DNA from 2 places in the Acetobacter sp. P5B1 genome. Region 2 is predicted to be linked to the other one. Evidence: riboswitches for the same ligand, from Rfam matches in the RefSeq annotation. Region 2 holds a riboswitch; the other holds the start of a gene.
What was found. A riboswitch is a leader RNA that binds a small molecule or an ion and turns the genes downstream of it on or off. The one in region 2 is predicted to bind S-adenosylmethionine.
Positions count from the first base shown of each region.

Region 1: another riboswitch for S-adenosylmethionine. It lies ahead of KP703_RS02185 (low specificity L-threonine aldolase); the one in region 2 lies ahead of metZ (O-succinylhomoserine sulfhydrylase).

Region 1 is NZ_JACRVS010000002.1:167,691-182,988, forward strand. It holds gene pdxH (pyridoxamine 5'-phosphate oxidase) at 1-476, opposite strand, end outside; gene fabI (enoyl-ACP reductase FabI) at 645-1,484, shown strand; gene aroC (chorismate synthase) at 1,493-2,563, shown strand; gene KP703_RS02150 (OsmC family protein) at 2,567-2,998, opposite strand; gene KP703_RS02155 (malate:quinone oxidoreductase) at 3,256-4,755, shown strand; gene KP703_RS02160 (carbohydrate porin) at 4,810-6,204, opposite strand; gene KP703_RS02165 (6-carboxytetrahydropterin synthase) at 6,536-7,060, opposite strand; gene queC (7-cyano-7-deazaguanine synthase QueC) at 7,053-7,781, opposite strand; gene queE (7-carboxy-7-deazaguanine synthase) at 7,785-8,429, opposite strand; gene bioB (biotin synthase BioB) at 8,475-9,476, opposite strand; gene KP703_RS02185 (low specificity L-threonine aldolase) at 9,612-10,652, opposite strand; SAM-I-IV-variant riboswitch at 10,707-10,824, opposite strand; gene KP703_RS02190 (SDR family oxidoreductase) at 10,920-11,693, opposite strand; gene KP703_RS02195 (LysR family transcriptional regulator) at 11,841-12,764, shown strand; gene KP703_RS02200 (DUF333 domain-containing protein) at 12,864-13,145, shown strand; gene KP703_RS02205 (phosphoadenylyl-sulfate reductase) at 14,301-14,987, shown strand; gene cysD (sulfate adenylyltransferase subunit CysD) at 15,038-15,298, shown strand, end outside.
Region 2 is NZ_JACRVS010000013.1:10,397-25,694, forward strand. It holds gene KP703_RS09615 (tyrosine recombinase XerC) at 1-650, opposite strand, end outside; gene KP703_RS09620 (primosomal protein N') at 773-3,034, shown strand; gene KP703_RS09625 (hypothetical protein) at 3,215-3,664, shown strand; gene yajC (preprotein translocase subunit YajC) at 3,750-4,115, opposite strand; gene KP703_RS09635 (ATP-binding protein) at 4,269-5,141, shown strand; gene KP703_RS09640 (DUF2721 domain-containing protein) at 5,189-5,683, shown strand; gene KP703_RS09645 (aromatic ring-hydroxylating dioxygenase subunit alpha) at 5,839-6,954, shown strand; gene KP703_RS15855 (bifunctional GNAT family N-acetyltransferase/(deoxy)nucleoside triphosphate pyrophosphohydrolase) at 6,947-7,936, shown strand; SAM riboswitch at 8,046-8,125, shown strand; gene metZ (O-succinylhomoserine sulfhydrylase) at 8,190-9,398, shown strand; gene apaG (Co2+/Mg2+ efflux protein ApaG) at 9,577-10,050, shown strand; gene folE (GTP cyclohydrolase I FolE) at 10,102-10,710, shown strand; gene KP703_RS09670 (POTRA domain-containing protein) at 10,798-11,466, opposite strand; gene KP703_RS09675 (DJ-1/PfpI family protein) at 11,531-12,109, opposite strand; gene moaB (molybdenum cofactor biosynthesis protein B) at 12,102-12,656, opposite strand; gene KP703_RS09685 (carbohydrate porin) at 12,849-14,309, shown strand; gene KP703_RS09690 (GTP-binding protein) at 14,293-15,298, opposite strand, start outside.

The sequences.
Region 1 (15,298 bases), on a different contig from region 2:
TAACGGGCTTCCACATCCTTCAGGCGCTGCTCAAAAATCGCGCGGTCCGCCAGCGGGCGGGACTGATCAGACGCAACAGCCCCCATGCGGGAGATACGGCTCCGACTCGCAAAATAGGCATCGGCTTCTTCTGCGGTAACCGGGGTTACCGTGCCTTCAATCCGGATCTGCCGGCGCAGGCTCTTCCAGTGAAACAGCAAGGCGACATGCGGATTTTCCGCCAGTTCATTCCCCTTGCGGCTGTCGTGATTGGTGTAGAAAACAAACCCACGACGATCCATGCCCTTCAGCAGCACAATCCGGGCAGAAGGGTGGCCATTCGGCGTGCTGGTGGCAACGACCATGGCGTTTGGATCTGAGGGTTCGGTTTTTTCAGCCTCCTGCATCCATTCGGAAAACAGAGTGAACGGATCGGCCGCAAGGTCAATCAACGCTGGCGAGGAGGCCGGGGAGGGAGTGGAGGTCGATTCAGTCATACCCTGTTCTTTCAGCATCGAATAAAGCCGCTCTTCACGCTTTGTATCGAAAGGCAAGAATGGTTTGAAGCGTTACGCAAGCGCTTTGGTCTTGTTTAGCAGGCTGTGGTATGCGACCAACCGCTACAGTTTTTAGAGCACACTCAACAGACAGGTCGAGGTCACAGCATGTCTTCCAACAACACCACATTGCCCGCCCAGGGAACATTGATGCAGGGCAAAAAAGGTCTGGTAATGGGTGTTGCCAATGATCGTTCCATTGCCTGGGGGATTGCACAGGCGGTTGCGGCTCAGGGTGGTGAGATGGCGTTCACCTATCAGGGTGAAGCGCTGGGCAAGCGCGTCAAGCCGCTGGCTGAAAGCATTGGGGCCTCTCTGGTTCTGCCGTGTGACGTGACGGATGAGGCCGCTCTGGATGAGCTGTTTGCCACGCTGGAGAAAAAGTGGGGCAAGCTGGACTTTGTGGTGCATGCTATTGGCTGGGCCGATAAGCAGTTCCTGCGTGGGCGCTATGTCGATACCCCGCGTGAGGCTTTCCTGACAGCCATGGATATTTCCTGCTTCTCCTTTACCGCAGTGGCCCAGCGCGCTTCTGCCCTGATGAAGGATGGTGGTTCTCTGCTGACCCTGACCTATCTGGGCGCTGAACGCGTAATGCCGCATTACAATGTGATGGGTGTTGCCAAGGCTGCTCTGGAAGCATCTGTTCGTTACATGGCGGCAGATCTGGGACGTGATGGTATTCGCGTCAACGGTATTTCTGCCGGCCCCATCAAGACGCTGGCTGCCAGCGGCATTGGCGATTTCCGCTACATTCTGAAGTGGAACCAGTATAATGCACCGCTGGAACGCAACGTGGCTCTGGAAGAAGTGGGCGGGGCAGGGCTTTATATGCTCTCTGACCTGTCTTCCGGCGTGACGGGTGAAATTCATCACGTGGATTGCGGCTATAACATTGTGGGCATGAAAAACCCCACGGCTCCGGATATCTCTGTAGCAGGCGACTGAGGTTTACTGTGTCCTACAACAGCTTTGGCCATCTTTTTCGCGTCACCACCTGGGGTGAAAGCCATGGACCGGCCATTGGCTGTGTAGTGGATGGTTGTCCGCCCCGCCTGCCTCTGACAGAGGCTGATATTCAGCCGTTTCTGGATCAGCGCCGGCCCGGTCAGTCTGCCTTTACCACCCAGCGTAAGGAGCCGGATGCCGTGCGCATCCTCTCCGGCGTGTTTGAAGGGCAGACAACAGGCACCCCCATTTCCCTGCTGATTGAAAACACGGACCAGCGGTCCCGTGACTACGGCGATATTGCTCAGACCTATCGCCCCGGCCATGCAGATCTGACGTATGACCTGAAATACGGCATCCGTGACTATCGGGGCGGCGGACGCTCTTCCGCGCGTGAGACGGCGTGCCGGGTGGCGGCAGGTGCTGTGGCGCGGCAGGTGCTGGGGCAGGGCGTGCGTATTCGCGGTGCTCTGGTGCAGCTTGGTCCGCACAAGATTGATCGGTCCCGCTGGGACTGGGATGAGGTGACCCGTAATCCGTTCTTCTGCCCGGACGCGGCCTGCGTGCCGGAATGGGAAGAGTATCTGGCTGGTATCCGTAAGGCGGGGCTGTCCATCGGTGCGGTGATTGAAGTTGTGGCGGAAGGCGTTCCGCCCGGTCTTGGCGCGCCGGTTTACGGCAAGCTGGATTCTGATCTGGCTGCTGCGCTGATGAGCATCAATGCCGTCAAAGGCGTGGAAATTGGGGATGGGTTTGCGTCTGCCGCTCTGACCGGCCTTGAGAATGCCGATCCGCTGTCCATGCAGGATGGCCAGATTGCTTTTGGTGCGAACCATGCTGGCGGCATTCTGGGTGGTATTTCCAGTGGTCAGCCGGTTGTGGCGCGGTTTGCGGTCAAGCCGACCAGTTCAATGCTCGCACCGGTGCCGTCTGTGACGCGTGATGGTCAGAATAAAGACGTCATTACCAAAGGGCGGCATGATCCGTGCGTTGGGATACGTGCCGTGCCCGTGGGGGAAGCCATGATGGCCTGCGTGTTGGCAGACCATCTTTTGCGGCATCGCGGGCAGGTTGGCTAAAGCTTAGCCAACCAGTTTGGCGTCCAGCGTAATGTTGGCTTTGAAGAGTTTGGAAACCGGGCAGCCAGTCTTGGCTTTGTTCGCCAGTTCCTGAAACTGTTCGGGTGTTGCGCCCGGCACTTCGGCTTCCAGCTTGAGGGCTACCGCATCAATCTCAAATCCATCAGCGGCCTTGTTCAGGCTTACTTCGGCTGTGGTGTCGATAGATTTTGCTGTCAGACCGGCATCTCCCAGAATGAGGGAGAGCGCCATGGAAAAACAGGCTGCGTGCGCAGCACCCAGTAGCTCTTCCGGGTTGGTGCCCGGCTTACCCTCAAAGCGCGTATTAAAACCGTAAGGCTGGTTTTCAAGGGCATGGCTTTCCGTGGAAATAGTGCCGCGCCCTTCTTTGATGGTGCCTTCCCAGTGGGCAAAGCCATGTTTTTTGATAGCCATGATATCATCCTTTTCTTCGTCGGGCGGAGAGTGCACAGAACGCGGCCTCAGCCGTTAAGTTCACGCAATGCTGCTCCGCTCTCGCAGAGATGAGAACCGTGGCGGACTGAAAATGTGGCATAGGATATGCGCATAACCACACGGGTTACCTCACGCCCGCTCTTGCACCGGAGCGGGAACCACGGCATGCGGGAAAGACCTTCTGCCCGTCTCCTGCTTCCGATGGGAAGAAATGGGCTGATAATGCGGAGACCATGATGAGTTCCACCACGACCGATCCTTCTTCATCCGTTGATGTCGCCCTGATTGGTGGGGGCGTGATGAGCGCCACCCTTGGGGTGTTTCTCCGGCAGTTACAGCCGGACTGGCGCATCAGCATTTTTGAGCGTCTGGATAGTGTGGCGGAAGAAAGTTCGGATGCGTGGAATAATGCCGGTACCGGCCATTCAGCGCTGTGTGAGCTGAATTATACGCCGCAGAAAGCCGATGGCAGCGTGGATATCAGCAAAGCTGTTGCGGTGAATGAGGCGTTCCAGATCTCCCGCCAGTTCTGGTCCCATCTGGTTGAGAACGATATTATTGCTTCTCCCCGTGATTTTATTACGCCTGTGCCGCACATGAGCTTTGTCTGGGGGGAAGCGAATGTTGCCTTCCTGCGTAAGCGCCATGAGGCCCTGAACGCCCACCCGCTGTTTTCTGGCATGGAATATTCTGAAGATCCCGCCCAGATGGCGCAGTGGATGCCGCTTGTTATGCAGGCGCGGCCGCCGGGGCAGCCTCTGGCTGTAACGCGGAGCCTGAACGGGACAGATGTGAACTATGGCGCGCTGACGCGCCTGCTGTTCAGCTATCTGACAGAAACCGGCGGCTGCACCCTGCATACCAAACATGATGTGCTGAATATCAAGCGCGGACCGGATGGGCGGTGGCAGATTCTGGTGCAGGATCTTCGCCTCAATACGCAGCGTACGGTCAATGCTCGCTTTGTCTTTATTGGGGCGGGGGGCGGTGCGCTGTCTCTGCTTCAGAAAACGGGTATCCCGGAAGCCAAAGGGGTCGGCGGGTTCCCGGTCAGTGGCCAGTTCCTGCGCTGCACGAACCCGGAGATTGTGGCGCAGCATCGGGCCAAGGTGTACGGGAAGGCTTCTGTTGGTGCGCCGCCCATGTCCGTGCCGCATCTGGACACTCGCATGATTGACGGCAAGCCCGCGTTGCTGTTTGGGCCGTATGCGGGCTTCTCAACCCGTTTCCTCAAACATGGGTCTCTGATGGATCTGCCCCGCTCCATCCGGCCTGATAACATCAAGGCTATCCTGTCCGTTGCGCGGGATAACTGGCCGCTGACCAAATATCTGATTGAGCAGGTCATGCAGTCCAATAGTGAACGGATGAATGCCCTGCGGGACTTTGTCCCCACCGCGCGGTCCAAGGACTGGGAACTGGTGGTGGCTGGCCAGCGCGTGCAGATTATCAAGAAAGACGCTCAGAAGGGCGGGGTTCTGCAATTTGGGACGGAAGTGATTTCCAGTCAGGATGGTTCAATCGCTGCTCTGCTTGGGGCGTCTCCAGGCGCTTCCACGGCAGCACCCATCATGCTGACCGTGCTGAAAAAATGCTTTGCTGAGAAGCTGCCGGAATGGGATGCAAAACTGAAAGCCATGATCCCGTCTTATGGTCAGACACTGGCGAATAACCCGGATCTGTGCGCTGAGTTGCGGGATAAAACCACGAAGGTTCTGGAACTGGCAGACGTCTGAGGTTTTGTAATCCTTCGCTGCGGGCCATGGAACACTGGCCCGCAGCAGAGGGCTTCAGAAAATTTCGATATGGCTTTTAAAGCCAAGCATGGCAGCATCAGGCAAATTGCCTTGTCCATTGGGCCGGAAATAATATTCAAAAACCGGCTGGAAGATGACGCCGCGCATGACATGGATGGCGTAATTCACTTCCAGAACGCTGGTATGCCGCTGGATGCCGGTGGCGTGGTTGATCATGGTCTGATTTTGGCTCTGTAAAAGTGCCTCGGTTTTCTGCACATTTTTGGCAATATGCGTGTAGCTGAACGCAATCCCGATGGTGTCATAAGGGCGGTTGCGCCAGAAACCCCGGTTAATCAGCGCGCCGTAAATTTCATAATCTCGCAGGGCTGTGTGCGGGTCATTATAGATCAGCCCACCAAGAGCCGTGATCCCTGAGTTTTTCTGGCTTTTACGATAGCGCAGAAGCTGCTGGTCCAGCATGAGCCAGCTTGACCAGCTATATTGGCGTCGTGCCGGTTGGGCACCCGTCAACACATAGGGTTTTCCTCTCGTGTCCCGGTAGGTGTCCGCAACCGATACATCCTGCAAGGCAGCACCAATTTTATAGTGGCCGGGCAGGCTATGGCTCCGTCCTGCTCTTGGTTCCCACCCGACTTCAACCGGCACAACATGGCCGACGATATTGGCTCCGTTGAACTTGAAGCCTGTGCGATGCTGCGCCACCTGATAAATGCCGTCTTCCGCAAAATAGACGCCCGTTTGCACGTAAACATCACGCGTCGGTCTCCCGCGTACGCGGAAGGCCCACGTGGCTGCGGGATAGCCTGGATAGTAAGAACTGTCTGAAATTCCCTTGGGGCGTCCGCAGATGCTACCGTTCATGAAGTTGCAGAACAGCTCACTGGCGGCAAAATCTGAAAGCTCGGCCATGCGGCCGCCCGCTATGGCAAGGCGGTTACCAAACAGGTTTTCTTCCGCATAGAGCATGACGAGATGCACGGCCACGTTCCCAGCCCCGCCATAATCTTCTGAGCTATGGTTGAGCCAGTCTCCAAACATGCGGTTTGCCGTGGTGCCATAACGCCCGGTCGTAATCATATGCGTGGCCAGCCCTTTCAGGCCGGCCAGCATTTCCCAGTCGATATTCAGGGAGGCTGCATATTGCCCGGCATTACTGGCCCCTTGCCGGTAAGTGCGAAATTTCTCGCCGCGGGCCGGTTTGGTGATGGCTCCTGCAAATTCATTAGTGTTGGCGAACAGAAAGGCAATGCCGCGCCGTCTCAGCCAGCTTGTCAGACCGCCGGGGTCTGCGAATACGGCTTCTGGCCGGGCAAAGGGAGGTACGGTTGAGGGGGGAGAGCCTTTATCCGGCAAAGGCGTATCAACCCGGATAGCGGGTTCATTCCTCAGTTCCTGATCATCTGTCTGGGCATAGGCTGGGGTCATAAAGAGGAACGAGAAGAAAAAGATGAAAAAAAGCGTAAGGGCTGAAGCCCATTTTTTGACGTGTTGAGACCAGATCACATCGAAAAACGGGATTTTATGAAGAAAACTCCAGAAGGAGTATGCGAGTTTTTCCAAAAATCAGCCTATTTATTTTGTTTTTATGGGTTTTCTTAATTATTCATGCAATTTCTTTGGAATTGAAGGAAGAAAGGTAAGGGTCAAGAAAATGTGTTCATCCGTCCGGCCTACGCCGTGGATGACTTCAATTTGTGGGAAGGGTTTGGATGTGCCGATACTGGTTAGAAAACCATCCGGCACGGCGGCTCAGTCGTCAGTCGGAAATCGACATATCCGCACGGTGCCACCAGCAGGCCTCAGGCGGGCGAACGGCCGGGATCATGTCATCCGGGTTGCCGCTGAAGGTCACGGTATTGGTCGGCGTTTCCTGCAGCGAGACTTCCGTGCAACGGAGCACGTCGCCATCTGCACGCAAAAAGGCGCTGAGTTTCGCCATCATCAGGCAGACCATCAGTTCCGTTGTCGGGTCACCCGGTGTGATGACAATGCGCTGCGCCCGGGCAGGCTCGTTGGTCTGGAACCATGCCAGCAAGGGATCATCTTCCGCCAGTTGCAAGGCGTGATCCAGTTTTTCATCTACAAAGCGATGCCATGTGCTTTTTGCCCGCTGGAACGAGACCGGCATATTACCTTTCCCATCCAGCCGCGTGCGGGTCGTGGGGCTGAGGCGTACAATTACAAATTCATTGTGCCCGTGGGGCAGGGCACAGGATTCACTAGCTCCGTGGATCAGCCGGTGGCCCATGGAAAAGCGACGGGTAAAAACCAGATCAGGCATTGGTCTTCTCCGCCACATACTCTTCCCACCCGGCGCGGCGCAGGGCGCAGGCGGGACATTCTCCACAGCCATGCCCCCACGGGTGCAGGGTGCCGCGGTCTCCCAGATAACAGGTGTGGCTTGCCTCATTGATCAGGGACACAAGCGGAGCCCCGCCCAGGTCTTCAGCCAGTTTCCAGGTTTCGGCTTTATCAATCCACATCAGCGGTGTGTGCAGCACGTAGCGTGAGTCCATGCCAAGGTTCAGGGCGACCTGCACGGCTTTAATGGTGTCATCCCGGCAGTCGGGATAGCCGGAATAATCTGTCTCGCACACGCCGGTGACAATGTGGCGAATACCGCGGCGGGCGGCGAGGGCTGCGGCAAAGGTCAGGAAAATGATGTTGCGACCGGGCACGAAGGTATTGGGCAGGCCATCTTTTTCCATGGCGATTTCTGCATTGCGGGTCAGCGCCGTTTCAGAAATATTGCCCAGTGCTCCCAGAGCAAGGGTGTGGTCCATGCCCAGCCGCTCTTTCCAGAGCGGATTTTGGGCGCGCAGGCCATCCCGCAGGGTCTCGCGGCATTCCAGTTCCACCGCATGGCGCTGCCCGTAATCAAACCCCAGCGTTTCCACCCGCCCAAAGCGGGCGAGGGCCCATGCCAGACAGGTTGCGGAATCCTGGCCGCCGGAAAACAGGACCAGAGCAGCTTCTTCAGAGGCGCGTGCGGGAGTAGACATGGGTCAGGGAATACCGGTCAGCTTGTGGGTCTGTAAAGAAAGGCCCCATTTGGGGTGGGCCAGACAATAACGGATGGCAGCCTGTATATTGTCGTTCTGGTTCGGCCCGTCCATGGGTTGGAGCCAGAAATGCTTGAAATCAAGATGTTCCAGTGTGGCCGGATCAAGCCCCGGCTGCGGATAGACCAGCTTGAGTTCTGTGCCGCTCGTCTGTGCCAGTGCCGCGCCCTCTTTGGGGCTGATGCATAGCCAGTCGATGCCCTCCGGTGCGTGCAGCGTGCCATTGCTTTCCACCGCAATGGTGAAATTGCGGGCATGCATGGCGTCAATCAGAGCCGCATCCAGCTGAAGTAGCGGTTCACCACCGGTAAAAACCACCAGCCCCGGCACCGTCATGGCGTTGCCAGACACGGGCCAGAGGCCGGCAATGGTCTCGGCCAGCTTCTCGGCAGTTTCAAACTTGCCGCCGCCATCACCATCCGTGCCGACAAAATCGGTATCACAGAACTGACAGATGGCCTCGGCCCGGTCAGATTCCCGACCAGACCACAGGTTACATCCTGCAAAACGACAGAAGACGGCCGGTCGCCCAGCCTGTCCACCCTCACCCTGCAGGGTGAGAAACATTTCCTTGACCATATAAGACATGCGACAGCTCCTGACGCAGATCAGGCAAGGAATGCAAGAGACATTTTAGACAGAAATGCCAGTTGTATGCATGCCCAGCTTATCCAGCAGCTTGCGATCCCGCGAAGCCTGCGGGTTTGGCGTGGTCAGCAGGCGCTCACCGTAGAAAATGGAATTTGCACCGGCAAGGAAGCACAGGGTCTGTGTTTCATCGCTCATATCTTCACGACCAGCGGCCAGACGGACCCGGCTTTTGGGCATGCTGATACGGGCCGCAGCAATCATACGGACAAAATCCAGCGGATCGACTTCTTCAGACTCACCCAGCGGTGTGCCCTTTACGCGCACCAGCAGGTTGATCGGAACGCTTTCCGGGTGCGCGGGCAGAGAGGCGAGGGCGGCAATCAGACCGGCGCGGTCTGTCTCATTTTCACCCATGCCGACAATGCCGCCACAGCAGACATTAATGCCCGCATCCCGCACGTTGGACAGGGTATCCAGCCGGTCCTGATAGGTGCGGGTGGTGATGATGTCGCCATAATAGTCCGGCGAGGTATCCAGGTTGTGGTTGTAGTAATCCAGCCCGGCATCCCGCAGCTTGCCAGCCTGTCCGGCATCCAGCATGCCCAGTGTCACGCAGGTTTCCAGACCAAGGTCTTTGACGCCTTCAATCATGGCGCAAACGGTTTCCAGATCATGCTCCTTGGGGGAGCGCCATGCGGCCCCCATGCAGAAGCGGCTGGCCCCGGCTTCCTTCGCCTTGCGGGCTTCTGTCAGCACGGCATCGACGGCCATCAGACGCTCGGCCTTAACGCTTTTTTCGTGCAGCGCGCTCTGCGGGCAATAGGCGCAATCTTCCGGGCAGCCACCGGTTTTGATGGAGAGCAGCGTGGAAATCTGCATTTCCGTGGGGTCAAAATGCGCCCTATGTGTTGCCTGAGCACGGAACATCAGCTCCGGAAACGGAAGGTCCAGCAGAGCCTGAATTTCCGGCACCGTCCAGTCATGACGGACTTCCGGCAAAGGGGCTGAGGGAGAACGCGTTACAGGAGAAGAACCGTCAGGCATGCGCAAAGAACCAGATTTTAAGTGGAAAGCAGGACTGAATATATCCGGTTTACCCCGGCAAGACCAGCCTGCAGAACGTCGGGGATGGCCCGGATTGAGATTTCATTTCGGGCCATAGGGAAAAGAAATATCCGGCTAGAGTGTTGCATGCAGGCTTTTAATATCCGCTGCCAGCGCATCGACCTGAGTAAGATCCGCATCCCACGCGAACATGAAGCGCGCGCCACCGCCAATAAAGGTGTAAAAGCGCCAGCCTTTCTCTCGCAGGCCCTCCAGCAGAGTTGCCGGGGCTTTCAGGAAGACAGCATTGGCTTCTGGGGGGAACATCAGTTCCAGCCCGTCAAGCGGGGTAATCTGTTTGGCCAGATGCGCAGCCGCAGCGTTGGCGCTTATAGCATTGCGGAGCCATGCCCCGCTTTCCAGAACGCCAACCCACGGGGCAGCCAGAAAGCGCATTTTGGACGCGAGTTGTCCGGCCTGTTTGCAGCGGTAATCGAACCCTTCCGCCAGATCGCGGTCAAAAAACAGAATGGCTTCCCCAACGGCCATGCCGTTTTTTGTGCCCCCGAAGCACAGGACATCCACGCCGGATTGCCATGTCATCTCCGCGGGCGAGCATCCAAGGGCAGCACAGGCATTGGCAAAACGGGCACCGTCCATATGCAAACGCAGGCCCAGATCACGGCAGACAGCGGAAATGGCCTGAATTTCAGCCAGCGTATAAACCTGCCCGGTTTCGGTCGGTTGAGTAATGGTAACGGCGCGGGGTTTGGGGAAGTGAATGTCCGTTCGTTCTGTTGCCAGCGTGCGAATGGCGTCAGGCGTCAGCTTGCCGCCCTCTGTGGGGGCAGGCAGCAGCTTAGAGCCGTTGGAGAAGAACTCTGGTGCGCCGCATTCGTCAGTTTCCACATGGGCCAGAGCGGAGCAGATCACACTGTTATAGGACTGACACAGCGAAGCGAGGGCCAGTGCGTTGGCTGCCGTGCCATTGAAGGCAAAAAAGACATCACAGTCTTTTTCAAAGAGGGTGCGGAAGGCGTCCGCCGCGCGGGTGGTCCAGATATCCTCGCCATAGGCTGGCACGTAGCCCTGATTGGCCTCCTGCATGGCGGCAAGAGCCTCGGGGCAGATTCCGGCATAGTTATCGCTGGCAAACTGTTGGGTAATCTGTGTCATGTTTGATCTCTTCAAAACGGTACGAGATCAAAAGACAAAGCGACGACGCGCGTGGCATGGGTCCGTTATTGCCGGTCTTCTGGCCACATCCCTTCACTGCAAGGCAGGGAAGGCACCACCTTGCACGGACGCAGGTTGGTGTCAGGCGTCGGCCTGACTCTTGATGCTTCTGACCCTACTCATAAATATTCGATGAAAAAACACAACAATTTGTTGGAAAGGCGTGGGGAAGGAGCGGTGCGTGCGCTCCTTCCCCAAAAGGCCGGGTTATTTGGTGGTGTAACCGCCATTGACCAGAATGGTCTGGCCCGTCATCCACCAGCCTTCCGAGACCAGAAAACGGACGAACGGTGCAATATCTTCAATGTCCGTCAGACCCGTTTTGCTGAAGGCAGACAGGGCGGCGGCGGTTTTATGATACGCCACGGCCTCCGGTGCTTCCTGACCGTAAAAGAACGGCGTGTCCATCGGTCCCGGACCAATGGCGTTCACCGAAATGCCGCGTGCACCAAACTCCTTGGAGGCTGCCCGCGTGAAATGTTCAACCGGAGCCTTGGCACCTGCGTAGGTGGAATAGAATGGGGTGTAAGCCCCCAGCAGGGACGTGACGAGGGTCAGTAGTTTGCCGTTGTCATTCAGGTGCAGCCCGGCTTCCTTGATGAAGAAATAGGCCGCCTTGGAATTGATGGCGAACATCTCGTCAAACTCGGCTTCCGAGGTTTCCACAATCGGCTTTTTCAGCACTTTGCCGACGGTATTGATGGCAATATCGGGCTTACCGATGGCGGCAATGGTGTCCGCAAACAGTTTGCTGTTAGCGGCTGCGGTCGTCAGGTCTGCCTGCAGGGCAACGGCCTGCACACCGGCGGCTTTCAGGTCGGCCAGAGTTTTTTCGGCCTCGGGGCGGCTCGCGTCACTATTATAGTGAATGGCAATGGCTTTGACGCCATGCGCAGCGAGATCGCGGGCAATCAGGCCGCCAAGGTTCTTGGCGCCGCCTGTAATCAGAGCGGTTTTTCCTTTGAGACTGTGGTCTGCCATATCCGGTTGTCCTTTCCTTGAAAGACACCGCAGGATGCGGACTTTCATGAGGGAAACAGTATCATTTCATTTTTCTTAATAAATAGGTGTCTTTAGACAACACTTGTCGTATAATCCGAACAATTGAGCGTGCTACCCGAGGGTGTTGTGGATCGGATTGATCTTTTTCGTATTTTCCTGCGTGTGGTGGATTCTGGCAGTTTCTCAAGGGCTGCGGATACACTCAACATGCCCCGGTCTTCCGTTTCTACAGCTATTCAGGCGCTGGAAAGCCGGGTAGGGGCGCGCTTACTATCCCGCACAACACGCACCGTTTCCACCACGGCGGATGGTCGGGCATTTTATGATGTCTGTCTGCGACTGGTGGCGGATGTGGAAGAGGCAGAAGGCCTGTTCCGCCGAGATAAAGCTTCGCCGCGTGGCGTTTTGCGCGTGGATATGCCGGGGCGGATCGGGCGGTTGATTGTAGCTCCGGCGTTGCCGGATTTTCTGGAGCGCTATCCTGAGATTGATATTGAACTGGGGGTAACGGACAGGCCTGTCAATCTGGTGGAAGACGGGATTGATTGCGTGCTGCGCATCGGGCCTTTGCAGGATTCCGGGCTGATTGCCCGCAAGGTTGGCGAACTGGCGTTGATTAACGTTGCAAGCCCTGCCTATCTCGCTCGTTACGGCATGCCCGGCACTCCCCAGGATCTGCCGAAGCATCTTGCTATCGGCTATGCGTCTGCCTTCAGTGGGCGCGTAGAAGAATGGGAGTGGCAGGAAGGCGGGCAGCTACACACCTGTGCCATGGCTAGCCGTGTGACCGTCAACAGTGCGGAAGCCCTGATAGCCTGCTGTCTGGCCGGGTTGGGACTGATTCAGGTGCCAGCCTATGATGTGCAGCACCACTTGAAGGCAGGGGAGCTGGCGGAAGTCCTGCCTGCGTGGCGGGCAGAGCCTATGCCGATGACGTTACTCTACCAGCACCGTCGACATTTTTCTCATCGCTTGCAGGTCTTTGCGGACTGGCTGTGCGCGTTGCTGGAGCCATGTCTGCATGATGCAGGTGAGGGGCGATCTGCGTGAAAAACGTGGAAAAGGTGCGCAGAGGGCTGTGCAGGGCGTGACAAATCCCGACCCATACGAGAGACTGTCTTTCAGATAATCAAAACAGGACGCACTGCCATGACCCTTACGTTTTCTCGTCTGACCCGAGCCGCACTGGCGGTTTGTGCCGCAGGGATGCTGGCAGGGTGTGAGCATAATACGCAAGACCAGAGCCGCAACAGCGTTCGGCCGCTCCGTATTCCCAATCCGGCAGCGCTTTATTGTACCAAAAAAGGTGGCACGCTGAGCATGCAGCAGGATGCGACCAAAGGACAGGTTGGCTACTGCCATCTGCCGGACGGCACAGTGATGGACGAATGGGAACTGTTCCGCCGGGATAATCCCAAGCCGACAAAATAACAGCGGAGTGCAGAGAACGTCCGCCAGGTCTGATCGGTCTGCCACGGCAGGACTGGTTGTCTGGCGGGTGTTGATGCTGTGATTTATTGAAAAATTAAGGGCAGGGCCTGTATCAGGGCTTTTGCTTTGAATGGTTTCTTAGCGTGGAGCTGATTCTGGAGATCCGTTCAGTGCAATAAGCCTGAGATGATGGTCGACAGATCCGGTGAACAAAGGCGCATAAGAGATCGTGGTTTTGCGAGTGTCGGTAGTTCAGGCGCGTCCTAGGGCGCTGCGGCCTCATTAGAAACACTCGCTGTGCGCAGACCAAGTGATGAACAACTGATCCTGTGATACGTCTGGTGCGCCAATCCAATAGGATCATCGGAGCTGATCAGACTGAGAACCGTGGGACCTTCAGCTTCTAATTACTGGCGTGGAGCACATGCATCACCATACAGAAAGCCCACAGCAGATCATGACAGTTGAGGGGAATGGATCTGGCGGGATTTTTGATGCCTGACCCGCTAGGACATAAATCGCATAAGATATATTATGCCAACTAAATGATATCCGAGGGTGGATATGGTGGCGGGTTATGCCGGATCTGTCGACCGCCACACAACGGGATTGCTGGGCCTGCCGGCTTCTGTAGATGTCTGAGGAGTTTTGCAGACCGGCTGCGTGGAAAGTATCCTAGTGCATTGTTTTGGAATAATTTTTCTGGATCAAAGCAGATTCAGATGCATGTGAGGCGCGTATAAAGCGTCAGAGAGTGCTCTGAAGTGTTTTCCGCGATGAATAGTCTCGGTGACGTTGTTTGGCTCTGTGGGCCTCTTTGACGGGACTCTCCTGCTCGCCGTCGTGTGTGCGCCTCTTCCGCCTTCTGCATGAACGCGCAGTTCCGTACCATCCCACGAGACAAAGCTGGCTCCGACATTCGATCCGCTTGTTTTTTCAGTGACTTATGCCGATCAGATTGTTTCAAAAATGACAAATAACATTTCGGCAAAAGACATAGCGTGCTTTTCAGGCTAGAAAACATCATCTGTGTATGTGGAATACCTTACCTGCAAAATACGAAATTCTTTCGTGGAGAATGGGCTTGAAGCGGCATCTATTTACGTGCAATATCCTTTAAATACTATTTCACGTAGTTGTTATTGGAATTCCCGAATGTCTGTTGCCCGGTCAGTTCTGACAGTCTTGCGCTCCCAGGCCCAGGATCCTGTCAGACTTCTCAGCACAGCATCTGCTCAGCTTGGTAAAAAGGTGGGCGTGCTGTCCTCCTTTGGCGCGGAATCAGCCCTTTTGCTGGCTTTTGTGGCGGAAGTAGATCCGGATATGCCTGTGCTGTTTCTGGAAACGGGTAAGCATTTTCCAGAAACGCTGGCTTATCGGACGGAACTGGCGCGCTTCCTTGGCCTGAAAAACGTGATTGATATTCGGCCCGCACCGGCCGAGGTGCAGGAACGTGACCCAACCGGCGAACTCTGGGCGTTTGACCCGGATGCCTGCTGCCGTCTGCGGAAAGTTGAACCGCTGGATCTGGCAACGTTGCCTTATGAGGCACTCATAACCGGTCGCAAGCGCTCTCAGGCTTCCACCCGTGCCGCTCTGCCAGTGGTGGAAGAAAAGGAGGATGGCGCAATCCGCCTGAACCCGCTGGCGCTCTGGGAGGCTGAAGACATTACGCGGGAAATGGCCCGCCGCGGCCTGCCCCCGCATCCGCTGGTGGCGGAAGGCTACCTCTCTATCGGCTGTGCACCCTGCACGCGCCCTGTTGGTCAGACTGCAGACCCGCGCGCCGGGCGCTGGGCCGGACTGGCCAAGACAGAGTGCGGCATTCACACGGCTTCCTGAACGTTCAGGACACCTTAATCTCTCTTCTCAAAACAGGTTTGACCAGACAAATGGACCATCTTGATCAGCTCGAGGCACAGAGTGTCTTCATCCTTCGGGAAGCCTATCGCAAGCTTAAGCCTCTCGCCATGTTGTGGTCTTTGGGGAAAGATTCCAACGTCATGGTCTGGCTGGCCAAAAAGGCTTTTCTGGGCCGCGTGCCCTTCCCCGTCATGCATGTAGATACCGGCAAAAAATTCCCGGAAATGTATAAATTCCGGGATGAATATGCCAAAAAATGGGATCTGGACCTGCTGCTGGGCACCTGTCCG
Region 2 (15,298 bases):
TGCCGCTTGCGCCACGTCTCCAGCGCCTGCTGCACAGCGGGCAGGACGGGCACCAGACGCTCCTTATTACCCTTCCCTTTAATACGCAGAACACCGCTGCTGGTCAGCGTACCAAGGTCGGAAATATTGAGATTTAACGCCTCGGAAATACGCAGCCCGCACCCATAGAGCAGCAGGAACAAAGTCCCATCCCGCTGCTGTGCCATGGGTGTCAGGGCCAGAGCTGCTATATCTTCCGGCACCGCCTTGGCGTCCGTCACACTCAGGGGGCGCGGCAAAGGTTTTTTGCTGCGGGGCGTCGCCAGCAGGGCCACAGCCGGATTTTCCACCCCCTGCCTGCGGGCCAGATACCGGAAAAAGGACCGTACAGCCGACACACGCCGCGCCCGTGTACGGGCGGCCCGGTCTGGTGTGCTTTGTCGAGTGCGGGATGCTGCGGAGCGGGCCTGTTCCTGCGCCAGCCAGGCACGAAAATCTCTCAGGCTGATACGCGCCAACCCGGCCATGTCCGGCAGGCCATCCAGATGCCCGGTCATGAAACCCAGAAACCGCGCCAGATCCGCCCGGTAGGCCTCAATAGTCATGGGGGATGCCCGCTTTTCCGTCGCCATCCACTCCAGAAATTTCTGGACGGCTTCTTCCGCTGTCATCGCACCCTCTCAAACAGATCTGCACTCTTCAGCATGCTCTGAAGGCCCTGCTGACTTGTTCAGAGTTTTTATGGTTTCGCAAGCACTGTTCTTTAACCGGACCTCCGCTTACATAGAACCCCATGGCGCCTGCACCTTCTCCCTCTCCTCAGCCTGCCCGGCCTCCGGCTTCTGCTGCCGGGTCTGCACGCCTGAGAGTGTCCGTGCTGCTGCCCATGCCCTTCCCCGGTCCGTTTGATTATGCCGCGCCGGCGGAAATGGCGCTCCAACCCGGCGATATTGTGACGGTGCCCCTCGGCCACCGCAGACAAACCGGGGTGGTGTGGGATTCCACCAGCTCCCTGCCCCCGGAATTCGCGCCGCCACCCCAGCGCACTGTGGATGCAGCGAAACTCCGCCCTGTAGCAGAACGGCTGGAACTGCCGCCGCTCACAGCAGAACTTCGGCGCTTTGTAGACTGGGTGGCGGCCTATACGCTCTCCGCCCCCGGCATGGTGCTCGCCATGACGCTGCGGCTCCATATGCGCGGCGTGCCCACACCCTCCACGGGCTGGCTGGCGGCCTCCCCCCAGCCGGATGGACTACGCCTGACCCCTGCCCGCCAGAAAGTGCTGAGCTTGCTGGCCGATGGCACGGCCCGCACCACCACGGACCTTGCGACCGCCGCAGGCGTTGGCCCCGGCGTGGTGAAAGGTCTGGCAGACGCCGGTGCCCTCACACCCGTCCCCCTCGGGCCGGAACGCGTCTTTGCCGCACCGGACCCGCTCCATAACTTACCCGTGCTGGAAGGCGCACAGGCAGAAGCCACAGATGCCTTGCGCCAGACCGTGGCGGAAGGGCGCTTTTCCGTCACGCTGCTGGAAGGCGTGACCGGCTCCGGCAAGACCGAGATCTATCTGGAAGCCATTGCCGCCTGTCTGGAACAGGGCAAGCAGGCACTGGTTTTGCTGCCGGAAATTGCTCTTTCCGCCCAGTGGATGGAGCGCTTTACCCGCCGCTTTGGCACGCAGCCCGCCATCTGGCATTCAGAAGTCGGCCAGCGTGCCCGTCGCCTGACATGGCACGGCACTGCAGACGGCAGCGCTACGGTGGTTGTGGGGGCGCGGTCTGCCCTGTTCCTGCCATTTCAAAACCTCGGCCTGATTATTGTGGATGAAGAGCACGAGGCCCTGTTCAAGCAGGAAGAAGGCGTCATCTACAGTGCGCGGGATATGGCCGTGGTGCGGGCGCGACTGGCGGGGTTCCCCATTGTGCTGGTCTCGGCCACACCCAGTCTGGAATCTCTGGCCAATGTGGAAGCCGGGCGTTACCGGCATCTGGTTCTGCCCTCTCGCCATGGCGGCGCAGCCCTGCCGGAAACCCGCATTCTGGACATGCGGGACCATCCGCCTCCCCGCGGCCTGTTTCTCTCCCCGGCTTTGACGGAAGAACTGACCGCGACCTTTGAGCGCAAGGAACAGGCCATGCTGTTCCTCAACCGGCGCGGCTATGCCCCCCTCACCTTGTGCCGGAGTTGCGGGCACCGAATGGAATGCCCGCACTGCACCGCCTGGCTTGTGGAGCACCGGAACCGCAAAATCCTCTCCTGCCATTTTTGCGACCATACAGAACCTATGCCCGAAGCCTGCCCCTCCTGCGGGGCAGAGCAAAGCCTGACGCCCATCGGGCCGGGCATTGAGCGGATTACGGAAGAAGCCCGCCATCTGTTCCCCGATGCCCGCATTCTGGTGATGGCCAGTGACACACTGGGCGGCCCCGCCGCCACGGCGGAAGCGGTTGGCAAGATTTCCCGCAGAGAAGTCGATCTGGTAATTGGCACGCAGATTGTCGCCAAAGGCTGGCATTTTCCGCATCTGACACTGGTTGGCATTGTGGATGCGGATCTCGGGCTTGGCGGAGGTGATCTCCGAGCGGGCGAACGCACCATCCAGCTTCTGCATCAGGTGGCGGGCCGTGCCGGACGCGCCAGCACACCGGGCCGCGTGCTTCTGCAAAGCTACACGCCGGAGCATCCGGTGATGCAGGCCCTCCTTTCGGGCGATTTTGATGCCTTCATGACACAGGAAGCCGAGCAGAGACGCCCCGGCTTCTGGCCGCCATACGGCCGACTGGCGGCGTTAATTGTGAGCGCAGACACCGCCGTAGCTGCTGATGACGCTGCCGCAGCTCTTGGCCGCGTGGCCCCTTATGGGGAGGGCATTCAGGTGCTTGGCCCGGCCCCGGCCCCGATGGCCATTCTGCGCGGGCGGCACAGGCGGCGTTTGCTGCTGCGCACCCGTAAAACCATTGCCGTGCAGCCCATTCTGCGCCGCTGGCTGGGGCTGGTGAAACTGGACCGGCAGGTGCGGGTGGATGTGGATATCGACCCGGTCTCTTTTTTATAAACCTCTCCCCGCCATATGGGCTGGCCACAGGACCTAAAATCTTCTTATTTTATTTATAACGGCCTTGTATCGTTTTGTCGTAAAACTGTGACTTAACGGCTTTCTGTTCCTGCTATCCCGAGAACAGAAACCAGTGAGCCGCAGCGTAAACGCACGGAAACGACAGTTGAGGGCCGTATTGTGAAGCACTATTCCCTGATCGGCATTGCCATCTATTTTTCATCCTGGGTGGGGGTGGCCCTGCTCGGGCTGGCCTATTGTAACTGGCATGAGGTGGCGTCCACAGTTGTGCTGATGCCGCTCATCTCTCTGGCCATTGGCACGGCAATCGTCCTGTTTCTGAAGTTCGTTCTGAAAAAAGAGCGGAGGCTGGCCACATTCTATCGGTCCCGCATCCAGAAGCCGATCTGGCGGGCGGTTTTCTGGCTTTTACCCCTGCCTGCCCTCACGCCCCTTGTGCTGCATATTCTGCACGGCCACCCGCAAAGCAACGATACGCTGGGCCTGAAAATTCTGGCACTCCTGAGCATCATCATGGCAGGCGAAGTTCTGGCTCTGGATATGACTGAGGAAATTGCCCAGAACGACACGGCGGACACTCGTCTGGCAGCCGAAGACGAGCCTTTCTAATTTGCCCCCCGGCCATAAAAAAAGCGGGCCAGAAGCCCGCTTTCTATCACAGCACGCAAGGTGCGCTGCCTGATGCGCCGTACGCTTATTTCTTAGCGTCCGCTACATCATTCGCCGGTTTCGCCGTGCTGGTCAGAACCGTGGTGACGGTGCTGCGCAGAACCATGACGCGGACGTTCGGGGCAATTTCGACCTCAATTTCCTGACTGTCGTCCCGGGATTTCTGCACAATGCCGATAATACCACCAGCGGTGACAATCCGGTCGCCACGACGCAGGGACTTCAGCTCGTTCTGAAGCTGCTTCTGCTTCTGCTGCTGCGGGCGAATCATCAGGAAATACATGATGACGAACACGCCAATGAACGGCAGGAACGACATCAGACTCGAGCCAGCACCCCCGCCACCGGCGGACTGGGCATAGGCTGCGGGAATAAGAAAATTGGACATGATGGCAGGCTTTCCGGAAAGGCTGGTTGCGTAATTAAGATGCGTGACCATAATTTTCACGGCTCACACGTCAAGCATCCCTTGAAGATAAGCCGTCGCACCACCTCCTTTCCTGCCGGAAGTTCCCCGGCGGCACAACCATGGACCCTGCCCCTGATGGATACCGCCCCTCTCTCCGTCCTTGAACGTATTGCCTCAGCGCTGGAGCGCCTCTCCCCTCCGCCGCCAAGTCTGGATGGGGTCGATCAGGCTGATGCGTTTGTCTGGCTCCCCGAGCGCGGGCGACTGCTGCCGGTAGCCCATGTGGCCCATGTGCCTGCCGGTTTGTTGCAGGGGGTGGACTCGCAGCGCCAGACGCTAATGGACAATACCGAGCATTTTGCCCGGGGACTGCCCGCCAACAACGCCATGCTGTGGGGCTCTCGCGGCATGGGCAAGTCCTCGCTGGTTAAGGGTGCGCATGCGCTGGTCAATCAGGTGGACGGTAAACCGTGCGCCCCCGGTCAGGGCCGGGTGGCACTGGTGGAAATTCAGCGGGAAGATCTGGCCACCCTGCCGGACCTGCTGGCCATGCTGCGGGAAAGCCCGCGCCGCTTCATCATCTTCTGTGATGACTTGTCCTTTGAGAAAGAAGACCGCGACTATAAGGCCCTGAAATCCGTTCTGGATGGCGGCATTGCCGGGCGGCCGGAGAATGTTCTGTTCTACGCCACGTCCAACCGCCGGCACCTGATGCCGCGTGAAATGATTGAGAACGAACGCGCCAGCGCCATCAATCCGTCTGAAGCCACGGAAGAGAAAGTCTCCCTCTCCGACCGGTTCGGCCTGTGGCTGGGTTTTCACGCCTGCCCGCAGGATGTGTTTCTTGACATGGTGCGGACCTATGCGAGAGAACGCGCCCTTCCCATCAGCGATGAGGATCTGACAGCCCGCGCCAATGCATGGGCCATCACCCGTGGCGGTCGCTCTGGCCGGGTGGCCTTCCAGTTCATTGAAGACCTGACGGCAGAACTGGCCTCCAGCCGCTAGATCCTCCACTCACGCCCACTGTTCTGGCAGCAAGGACTTTCCGCTTCATGGCCCTTCCCGTTTTGGCAGGCATCTCCGCCGAACCGATTGATAGCGTCGCGCATATCATCCAGATCGCGCTGACGCCGGTTTTCATGCTCTCGGGCATCGGCACGCTGCTCAACCTGTTCAATACCCGTCTGGCCCGCGTGTCCGACCATATTGAACAGGCCAATGCCCTGCTGACGGACGATAATGACGACCCGGACCGGAACCAGACGCTAGAGAAGCACCTTGTCCGCCTGCACCGCCGCACCCTGATGCTGGACACGGCCATTCTGGCCGGAGGGCTTGGGGGCGCGGCCTCCTGCGGGGCGGCGTTTGTGCTGTTTATGGGCAGTGTGCGGGATTCCTCCGTCGCCAACTGGCTGGTCATTATGTTCGGGCTGGCTCTGGCCTGCACGGTGGGAGCGCTGGCCCTGTTTCTGGGGGACAGCCTGATTGCCTGGCATGGGCTGAAGCGTGAAGGACCTATGCCCAGACCAGCGCCAAAAGCAGCCTGACATTCAGTTTCTGAATAATTTGCAAATAAAAAGAGAATAACCGGGCATTCCGCTCCCTCTGCGTCTTGCCTCTTTGTGTGATATACGGTTGCATGCATCCGCTAATCGGCAGTGTCAGGATGACGCGGCCCCGAACGTCATGACATAGAGGCAAGATGGACCAGACCGTTCAGACTGACACACCAGACGACACACCCTCTTTTGGCGCGGGGCATAATAACACCACAGGTACGGATCTGCGGCGCATCCGCTCCAATCCGGACTTCTGGTACCCGGTTGCATGGTCCAAAGAACTCAAGCCGGGCAAGACCATCGGCACGCGCTATGCCGGCACACCCATTGCCTTGGTACGCCCGACGGAAGGCGCAATTTTTGCGCTGGAAGACCGCTGCGCGCACCGGCAGGTTCCGCTTAGCAAAGGCAAGGTTTGCGGTCAGTCCGTTCAGTGCTGCTATCATGGCTGGGCCTATGGCCGCTCCGGCCGCTGCATTGATGTGCCCTATCTGGGCAAGGGCAAGCTGCCCAACGGTGTGCGCACCTTCCCCTGCCGTGAGCAGGACGGCCTGATTTTCATCTTCCCCGGAGACCCGGATAAAGCAGATTCCGTGCCGCTGGCCCCGCGTCTGGCCCGCGTGGGAGACCCGGCCTACAAGACCCGCTTCTTCGGGCAGGAAGTAAAGTGCCACTACAGCTTCATGCATGAGAACCTGATGGATATGAACCATCAGTTCATGCACATGAAGCAGATGGGCCAGATGCGCCCCCGCTTTCTTGGCCAGAAACGTGAGCCCGGTCTGGTGGAAGCGCGCTATTCCTTCGCCCGCACCAGCGGAAAGCAGCCGCTGGGTGAAGCTCTGATTTTTGGCGAACGCCGCGATTCCTCGGAAAAATTCCAGCATCGTGACGTCATGACCATCCGCACGGAATATCCGTATCAGACCCTCCGCATCCAGACGGGTGATGAAGACCCGGTGATGGATCTGTGGATTGTCTACGTCCCGCAGGATGCAGAAGAGCTGACCAACCGGACCTTTGGCCTGCTGTCTGTCAGGCGCCCCAAAGTGCCGGGCGTTCTGGAGCTGGCATGGCCGTTCCTTGTTGCCTTCACCGAGCGGATTTTTGCGGAAGACCGCGAAATTGTGGAACTGGAACAGAACGCATGGCGTGAGCTGGGGGGCGACCACAATGTGGAAGTCTTCCCCGTGATTAACGCCCTGCGTGCCCTTCTGGCAGAATGCGGTGTTCCCGCCGCACCGGCTGTGAATGCCTGAGATCACGTCTCTGGTTCTGGAGGCACCGCCTTACCGGTTACGCCCTCTTCTGCCTGATGATGCCCCTGCGCTCCACAATCTGGTCAATGACTGGGAAGTGGTGCGCATGCTCAGCCGCCTGCCCTTCCCCTACCCGCGGGAACTGGCTGATGACTGGATTGCGTCCACGCTCTCCATGCATCGGGCCAGAGAAGGCTGTCATTTTGCCATTCTGGATGAAAACGACACCTTTCTTGGCTGCGTTGGCCTGCGTGTGCAAACGGTACCACACGTTGGTCGCGTGGGCATGCTGGGCTACTGGATAGGCCGCACCTACTGGGGCCGGGGCATTGCCACCCTCGCTGCGGGACGGCTGGCCCGCTGGGCTCTGGCCAATCTCGATATTACCTGCCTGCGTGCTACGGTTGCGGACGATAATGCAGCGTCAGCCCGTGTTCTTGAGCATGTCGGGTTCCGGGCTATTGGAACAGACAAACAGATGTTTGTTGCCCGAGGGAAAGACCATCCCGTGCGGGTGTTTGAAGCCACGCGGGATGATCTCGACACCCCAGCAGGCACGCAGGCGGACGGTATCGCTACTCCCCGCAAGCTCGTTCTTGTTTCTGCTGCCGCGCTGATTGATGCGGAAGGGCGCATTCTTCTGGCCAAACGACCGGAGGGGAAAAGTCTGGCGGGCCTGTGGGAATTTCCGGGCGGGAAAGTCGAGCCCGGAGAAACGCCGGAAGCTGCTCTGATGCGCGAACTGGAAGAGGAGCTGGGGCTGGATGTCTCCCGCGCCTGTCTCGCCCCGTTTACCTTTGCATCACACTCCTACAAGGGGTTTGACCTGCTGATGCCGCTTTATCTGTGCCGCCGCTGGGCTGGAACACCGACCCCGAAGGAAGGGCAGACACTGGCATGGGTGAGCCCGGAAAACCTGCATGATTACCCCATGCCGGACGCGGATATTCCTTTTGTGCCGCTCCTGCAGGAATTGCTCTAAAATACGCCCGCCCCCGCTGCATGGCTGAGGCCGCGGCAAGGCGGGCGGATAGATGCTTGACGAACAGAACCCGCCTTTGCATAACAAAATGCTTGCGGTGTGTTAAAACACGCTAAAACCTCGTGATTTGTACGGCCGGCTTGCGGCGAGGTAAAATAAACGCGCTAAAGAGGCCATGGCGACGCTGTGCCGACGCCACGGTTTCCACGGTCACACTGCGCTGTATGACAGCAAAAGAACCGGATACCTCATTATGAGTGACAGCAAGACACCCTCTTCCAAAAGCTGGCGCCCCGCCACCCGCCTGTTGCATGCGGGTCTGGAACGCACCGAATATGGTGAAACCAGCGAGGCGCTTTTCCTGACGTCCGGCTTTGTTTACGAAAACGCCGAGCAGGCCGCTAAAACCTTCACCGGTGAAATCTCCCACTACCAGTACAGCCGCTTTGCCAACCCGACGGTTGCAGCGCTGGAGCGCCGTCTGGCGGATCTGGAAGGGGCCGAAGCCTGTGTGGCCACCTCCACCGGCATGGGCGCTGTGTCTTCCGCCCTGCTCTCTCAGGTCAAAGCTGGCGATCGCGTCGTGGCCTCCCGCGCGCTGTTTGGCTCCTGTCACTGGATTGTCGCCAACCTGCTGCCGCAATACGGCGTGGAAACGGTCTTTGTAGACGGCGGTGACCTTGCCGCATGGGACGAAGCCTTCAGCAAACCGACAGCCGCCGTGCTGCTGGAAAGCCCCTCCAACCCCATGCTGGACGTGCTGGACCTCGCCGCCATTGCAGAACGCGCCCACAAGGCCGGCGCACTGGTAATTGTCGATAACGTCTTTGCCTCCCCTCTCTACCAGAAGCCGCTGGAACTCGGTGCCGATGTGGTGGTGTATTCCTGCACCAAGCATATCGACGGGCAGGGGCGCGTTCTGGGTGGTGCCGTGCTGGGCAAGGAAGACTGGATTAAGGAAACGCTCCAGCCGTTCGTGCGCAATACAGGCAACGCGCTCTCCCCGTTCAACGCATGGGTCATGCTCAAAGGTCTGGAAACACTCGCCCTGCGCGTGGAAGCCATGACCCGCAACGCCGCAGCCGTAGCGGACTATCTCGCCTCGGCTCCCGGCATTGTCAGCGTGCGCTATCCGGGCCGCAAGGACCATCCGCAGTATGACATCGCCCAGCGCCAGATGACGGGCGGCGGTACCATGGTCGCGTTTGAAGTGGAAGGCGGGCAGGACGGCGCATTTGCGTTCATGAACGCCCTCCAGCTCATCGCCATCTCCAACAATCTGGGCGATGCGCGCTCCCTCGCCACCCATCCGGCCACCACGACGCACATGAAAATTGGTGCGGAAGAACGGGCCAAACTGGGCATTTCCGAAGGGGCGATCCGCTTCTCCGTCGGGCTGGAAGACAGCGCCGATCTGATTGATGACCTTGCCCGTGGCGTGGCAGCACTCGCCAAAGGCTAACGCCTGACCACCGCCTGTCTGCTTTGTGCCGGAACAGCAACAGACCAGACAGGCGGCTTCCCTTATCCAATCGCTTCGTGATACTGCCAGCGGACTGTGCCGTGACGTCTGTCTTACGGGATGCCCCCGGATGGCATGAAGCTGGCCATGTTATTCTTATGCAGGAGCAGAACACCCCATGCCTGACTGGCCGGACTCACCGCCCATGTCCCCCGATCATGATGACGCCCTGAGCGAACTCTTCGCCTCAGCGCCGATGTATGAAGCCGTGACGGACGATATGCGCGTCTGCGTGCAGGTATTCTGGCTCCCGGAACAGTCTGAACCGGACGAGGATGTCTATTGCTGGGTGTATCGCATCCGCATTGAAAATGGCGGCACGGCACCGATCCAGCTGAAGGAACGCACCTGGCAGATTACCGATGGCGCTGGCCGCACGGAATATGTGCATGGTGAAGGTGTTGTAGGCGAACAGCCCGTCATCCGCCCGCAGAACGGGTTTGATTACACATCCGGCGTCTCCCTCACCACGGCAGGCGGCTTTATGCGCGGATCTTACCAGATGTGGAATGTCAATTCCGGCAAACGGTTTGATATCGCCATTCCGGCTTTCAGCCTTGATAGCCCGTTCCAGTTCCGCCAGATCCATTAACCCGAACCGGCCATGACCGCTTCATCATCATGCAGACCGCAGGAGAATGGCATGAGCGACCCTCTGCCCAAGACTGACCGCCCAACCCGTGAAGAGGCGGAAGACGCCATCCGCACCATGCTCCGCTGGGCCGGGGAAAATCCGGACCGCGAAGGCCTGCATGATACGCCAGCCCGCGTTGCCCGCGCCTATGAAGAGTTTTTTGAGGGCTACGAGATCGACCCCAAAACGCTTCTGGAACGCACTTTTTCTGAAGTTGAAGGCTATGATGAAATCGTGCTGCTGCGCGATATTCGCTTTGAAAGCCACTGCGAACACCATCTGGCCCCCATTATTGGCCGCGCGCACGTCGCTTATCTGCCGCGCCAGCGCGTGGTCGGCATTTCCAAACTGGCCCGTGTAGTAGATGCCTATGCCCGCCGCATGCAGATTCAGGAACGGCTGACGGCCCAGATTGCCAACACCATTAATGATGTCCTGCAGCCACACGGCACGGCGGTCATCATTGAATCCAGCCATGAATGCATGACGACCCGTGGCGTGCATCGCCCCGGTGTTTCCATGGTGACCAGCCAGATGCTGGGCGTGTTCCGCACCAATTCTGATACACGGCGGGAACTGCTGGCCATGCTCAACCGTCCGGGTGCGAGCGAATACTAAGACGACCTGCCCCCACATAAACGGGGGCGCAGACCTGAACAGGCGGCGCTGAATTTACCTCAGAACCGCTGTTCGGGCCTGAAAGCCTTAATCGTTAGCTTTTTCCGTCAGGTGATAAATCAGCGTGACGCGCTCATCCTTATGGGGAGCGCGGCTTTCCGGCACGATGGTCACGCCGATATTCTTCTTCACATACAAAGCCTGAATAGCTTTCTCATCTGCCAGCACGGTTGCAGGGGTAACCTGTTCGCCCGGCTGACGATGCACGGCCTGTTTCAAAGCGGAAGTTGAGACGTGCAGATTGCCGTCAAACCCAAGGCTTTCCAGCACCAGCGGCTTGTCAAAATGTGCGGGGCCGCCTGTTTCTTCAATGGCCCATTCCACCTTCACCCTTTTGCCGTCCAGGTTAAGGCTCTGGTGGAATTTACCGCCAACATTCTGCTGCTGGTACAGCTTCATGATATCCTGCAGGCCCTGCGTGATCTGCGCCTGCGTGACCATGCTGCCAACATGGAACGGCACCACAGCCATAATGGCCCCGGTGCTGACCTGTTTATTGCCGGAAACCTTGATGTCTTCCACCCTGACCGGCGTGTTGAGGGTCGGAAGCCTGACGTCCGGATGCACGTTCGGCGCCGGACTTGGAGCGTCATTTGGCGGGAGGGAGGTCGCCTGCTGTGCCCATGCTGCGGCTGGCGGCATGGCACAGGCCAGACTGAGAACCGCAGGGATAAAATGGGCAGTAAGACGTCTCATAAGAGGCTCCATCCTGTTGAACACAATTCTCTATGATGCACAACGGAAGGAGCCTGCCAATGCACTATATTGTCACAGTCGCGCCCAGCACGCTGAGGAACTGGGCCAGCCAGGCCGGGTGAGCCGGCCAGGCCGGGGCTGTAACCAGCTCTCCGTCCGTCACGGCCTCTGTCACCGGAATATCGGCGTAGGTTGCGCCGGCCATTTCCACTTCCGGGCGGCAGGCCGGGTAAGCCGAAACCTTGCGGCCCTTGATGATATCCGCCGCAGCCAGCAGCTGCGCACCGTGGCAGATGGCAGCCAGAGGCCGGTCTGCAAAGGCTTTGACAATCTCAATCACCCGCGGGTGCATGCGCAGGTGCTCCGGCGCACGGCCACCGGGGACGATCAGGCCGATATAATCGTCCGTATCAATCTCATCGAACGTCGCGTTGAGCTGGAAGGCATGACCGGGCTTTTCGCTGTAGGTCTGCGCCCCTTCAAAATCATGGATGGCGGTCAGAACCTTGTCCCCCGCCTTCTTGCCGGGGCTGACCACATCCACTTTGTAGCCCACCATCAGCAGCGCCTGATACGGCACCATGATCTCGTAATCTTCCACATAATCGCCTGCCAGCATCAGCAGTCTGACGTCTTCAGTCATGGGAATGATCCTCCTTCAATCCTTCACGCAACCGGGGCATGAGCTCCACAAAGTTACAGGGGCGATGGCGGCTGTCGAGCTGGAACACAAGAATGTCATCCCAGCCGTCTTTGACGGCCCCGGTTGAACCGGGCAGCGCAAACAGGTATGTTCCGTCCGCAACACCTGCGACAGCGCGGGACTGAATGGTGGACGTGCCGATCTTGCGGTAGGACAGCATTCTGAACAATTCGCCAAAGCCTTCGATGCGCTTTTCAAGCACACAGTCAAAGGCTTCCGGCGTCACGTCGCGCCCGGTTACACCGGTGCCGCCATTCGTGATCACCACATCAACCAGAGGGTCTTTTATCCAGCTCTTCAGCTGTTCCGTTATCTGTTTGACATCGTCCCGCACAATCGTGCGGTCTGCCAGCACATGGCCTGCCTGCTCCAGGCGGGAAACCAGGGCCTGACCCGATGTATCTGTCTCAAGCGTGCGGGAATCCGATACGGTCATTACCGCAATACGCACCGGCAGGAAGGGGCGGTTTGTGTCTATTTTTGTCATAAGCGGAATTCATCATCTGACGCCGCATGCGTCAACGCATTCCGGGCGGCACGTGGCTGGCGGTTGTCGCCAAAATACCACCCAACAGGCCGAAAGACCCAAAAGAGTGAAAAAAGTTTTAGACATTATGGTGCCGCTTTGAAACAATATGAATACTCGCCTCATGCATCCTCAACAAAAACAAAAAGAAACATGACAAGATTTTCATCCGGCTTTTCTTTCTTTTGCGCGCTCTCCTTTGCCTGTTGCCTGACGCCTGCCTTCTCCTCCAAGGCCTCTGCGCAGTTGCTGACAGGCGGGAACAGTGCTGCTGGCCTCTGGCCCAGTCTGGAAGCCAATAATGAGGCCAACCCGGTGGAAGACCCGGGCCCGATGTTCTCAGCGCCCTATGGGAAAAACCATTTTTTTGGAGACTGGTGGGGCGCTCAGCCCTGGCTGCTGGACCACGGTATTCATATTCTGGCCGACGTGCATGAAGAACTGGCGGGGAACTTCCGTGGCGGCATGCGGCAGGGTGTGACCAATGCCGGGCAGGTTGGTGTCGAGCTGGATGTGGACTGGGGCAAGCTGACGGACCTCAATCTGCTCAAAGGCTTCTGGACCCACATGATGGTGGTGAACGGCCACGGCCAGAACCTGAGCACCCAGTATATCGGGGATTCGATTGGCGGTGTGCAGCAGATTTACGGCGCACGTGGTAACGTGGTGGCCCATCTTGTCTATCTGTATGGCGAAAAATCGTTCCTGAACAACCATGTGGATATCAGCGCAGGCTGGATTCCGGTTGGCAGCTTTTTCGCGGCGTCTCCGCTGTTCTGTATGTATATGAACGTGGCCGTCTGCGGGAACCCGGCCCCGAACAAATACACTGAAGGCAACCGTGACTGGCCATCAGGCAACCTTGGTGCCGTGGCGCGTGTCATGCCCACCAATGATACCTACATCATGGCCGGCCTGTTTGCCGTTTCCCCTCACGCCTTTAACGGCGGGATTTCCGGCTGGGCCTGGGCACAGGATGGTCTGGGCAAGTTCTCTACCCCGGTGGAAATCGGCTGGATGCCGTCCTTCGGCAAGAACCACCTCGTGGGCCATTACAAGGCTGGCTACAGCTACGATAACTCCAAATATAAAGACCTGTATGAGGACATTAACGGCAACCCCTGGGTGCAGACCGGCCAGCCAGCCCGCTACCATGCAGGCCGCGCCAGCGCATGGGTGCAGGCTGACCAGATGCTGGTCCGCAATGGGGAAGGCCCGACCAACGGTCTGATTGCCATGGGCGGCTATATGTGGACAGACGGCAAGACCACCGCCATGTCCCACCATCTGTGGGGCGGCCTGCTGGAAACGGGGAAGCCCTGGGGCCGTCCAAATGACAGCATCGGCATGATGTATCAGTGGATGAAGATGAGCCGTACCGTCGCGTTGCAGCAGGAAGCGTCCATTGTTGCCGGGCAGGATTTCCAGTCCAACCAGTGGGGACAGGTCTGGGGCGTGCAGTCTCATGAAAACGTCTATGAGTTCTTCTACAACGCGCATGTCGCAAATGGCCTGACCCTTCAGCCAGACTTCCAGTATATCAACCGGCCGGGTGCCACGACGACGTTCCATGACGCCGCCGTGATGGCCCTTCAGTTCAACGTCGTTCTGTAATCTGCGGGATGGGTCGCAGGCTGAGAGGCCTGCCGCCCAGTCTGGCAAAAGCTTCCACGCGGCAGGTCAGCACCAGAATCTGGAACCGCGTGGCCGCATCCGCCAGCACATCGAACATCAGTTCCAGCCGCTGAGAATCTGAAAAACTCAGCGCGTCATCCAGCACCAGAATGGCAGGCGAGTGGCGGGCGTGCAGCAGTTCTGCAAAGCCCAGACGCACCAGCACGGCAATCTGCTCCCGCGTACCATCCGACAACTTGCCAAACTCTTCCGCCGTCCGCCGCGTCAGACCACACAGGCCGAAGCCGGTATCCATCTCAAGGGACGCGCCCGGAAACACCGTAGAAAACGCGGGCTGGAGAGTGCGCACAAGCGGGGCAAGATAGCGTTCGGTCTGCGTTTTTTCCGCATTACTCAGGGTCTGGTCCAGCAGAGCCAGCGCGGCACGCTCCCGCTCATACCCTTCACACTCCAGCTTGAGGCGAGAGGCCGTGCGTCCGGCCTCGGCGATTTTTTCATCAAGCCCGTCGCCTTCGGCCACGCGCACGCGGGTTTCCCGCTCCTTAATCTCCTCGCGCAAGCGTGCAATGGACGTGCGGGCGTTTTCCAGCCCCTGCTCCCGCCGCATAATGCGGGTTTCCACAACGGACAGCGGTTGCTCCGTCTCACGCCCGGCCTTGAGCGCCTGCACATGTGCTTCGGCCTGCGCCTGAGTCTGCGCGGCCTCGGCCGCCCGTGCGGCGAGAGCCTCATCGCTTTCCCGCGCCGCGCTCACGGCCAGTTCGCGCCCGACCTGATCCCGCTCCGTCTGCTTTTGGCGGAGTGTTGCCTCAGCTTTATCCTGAAGATTTTGGGCCGCATTATACGCCGCCTGCTCCGCGCGCTCGGTCTGCCGGGCTTCGTCCGCGACGCGAGCGGCGCACTCTTCTTCCTGTCGCGCCTTCTGCTGCAAGACCTGCAAAGTCGCCTCAGTCTGATCCGCCTGTGCG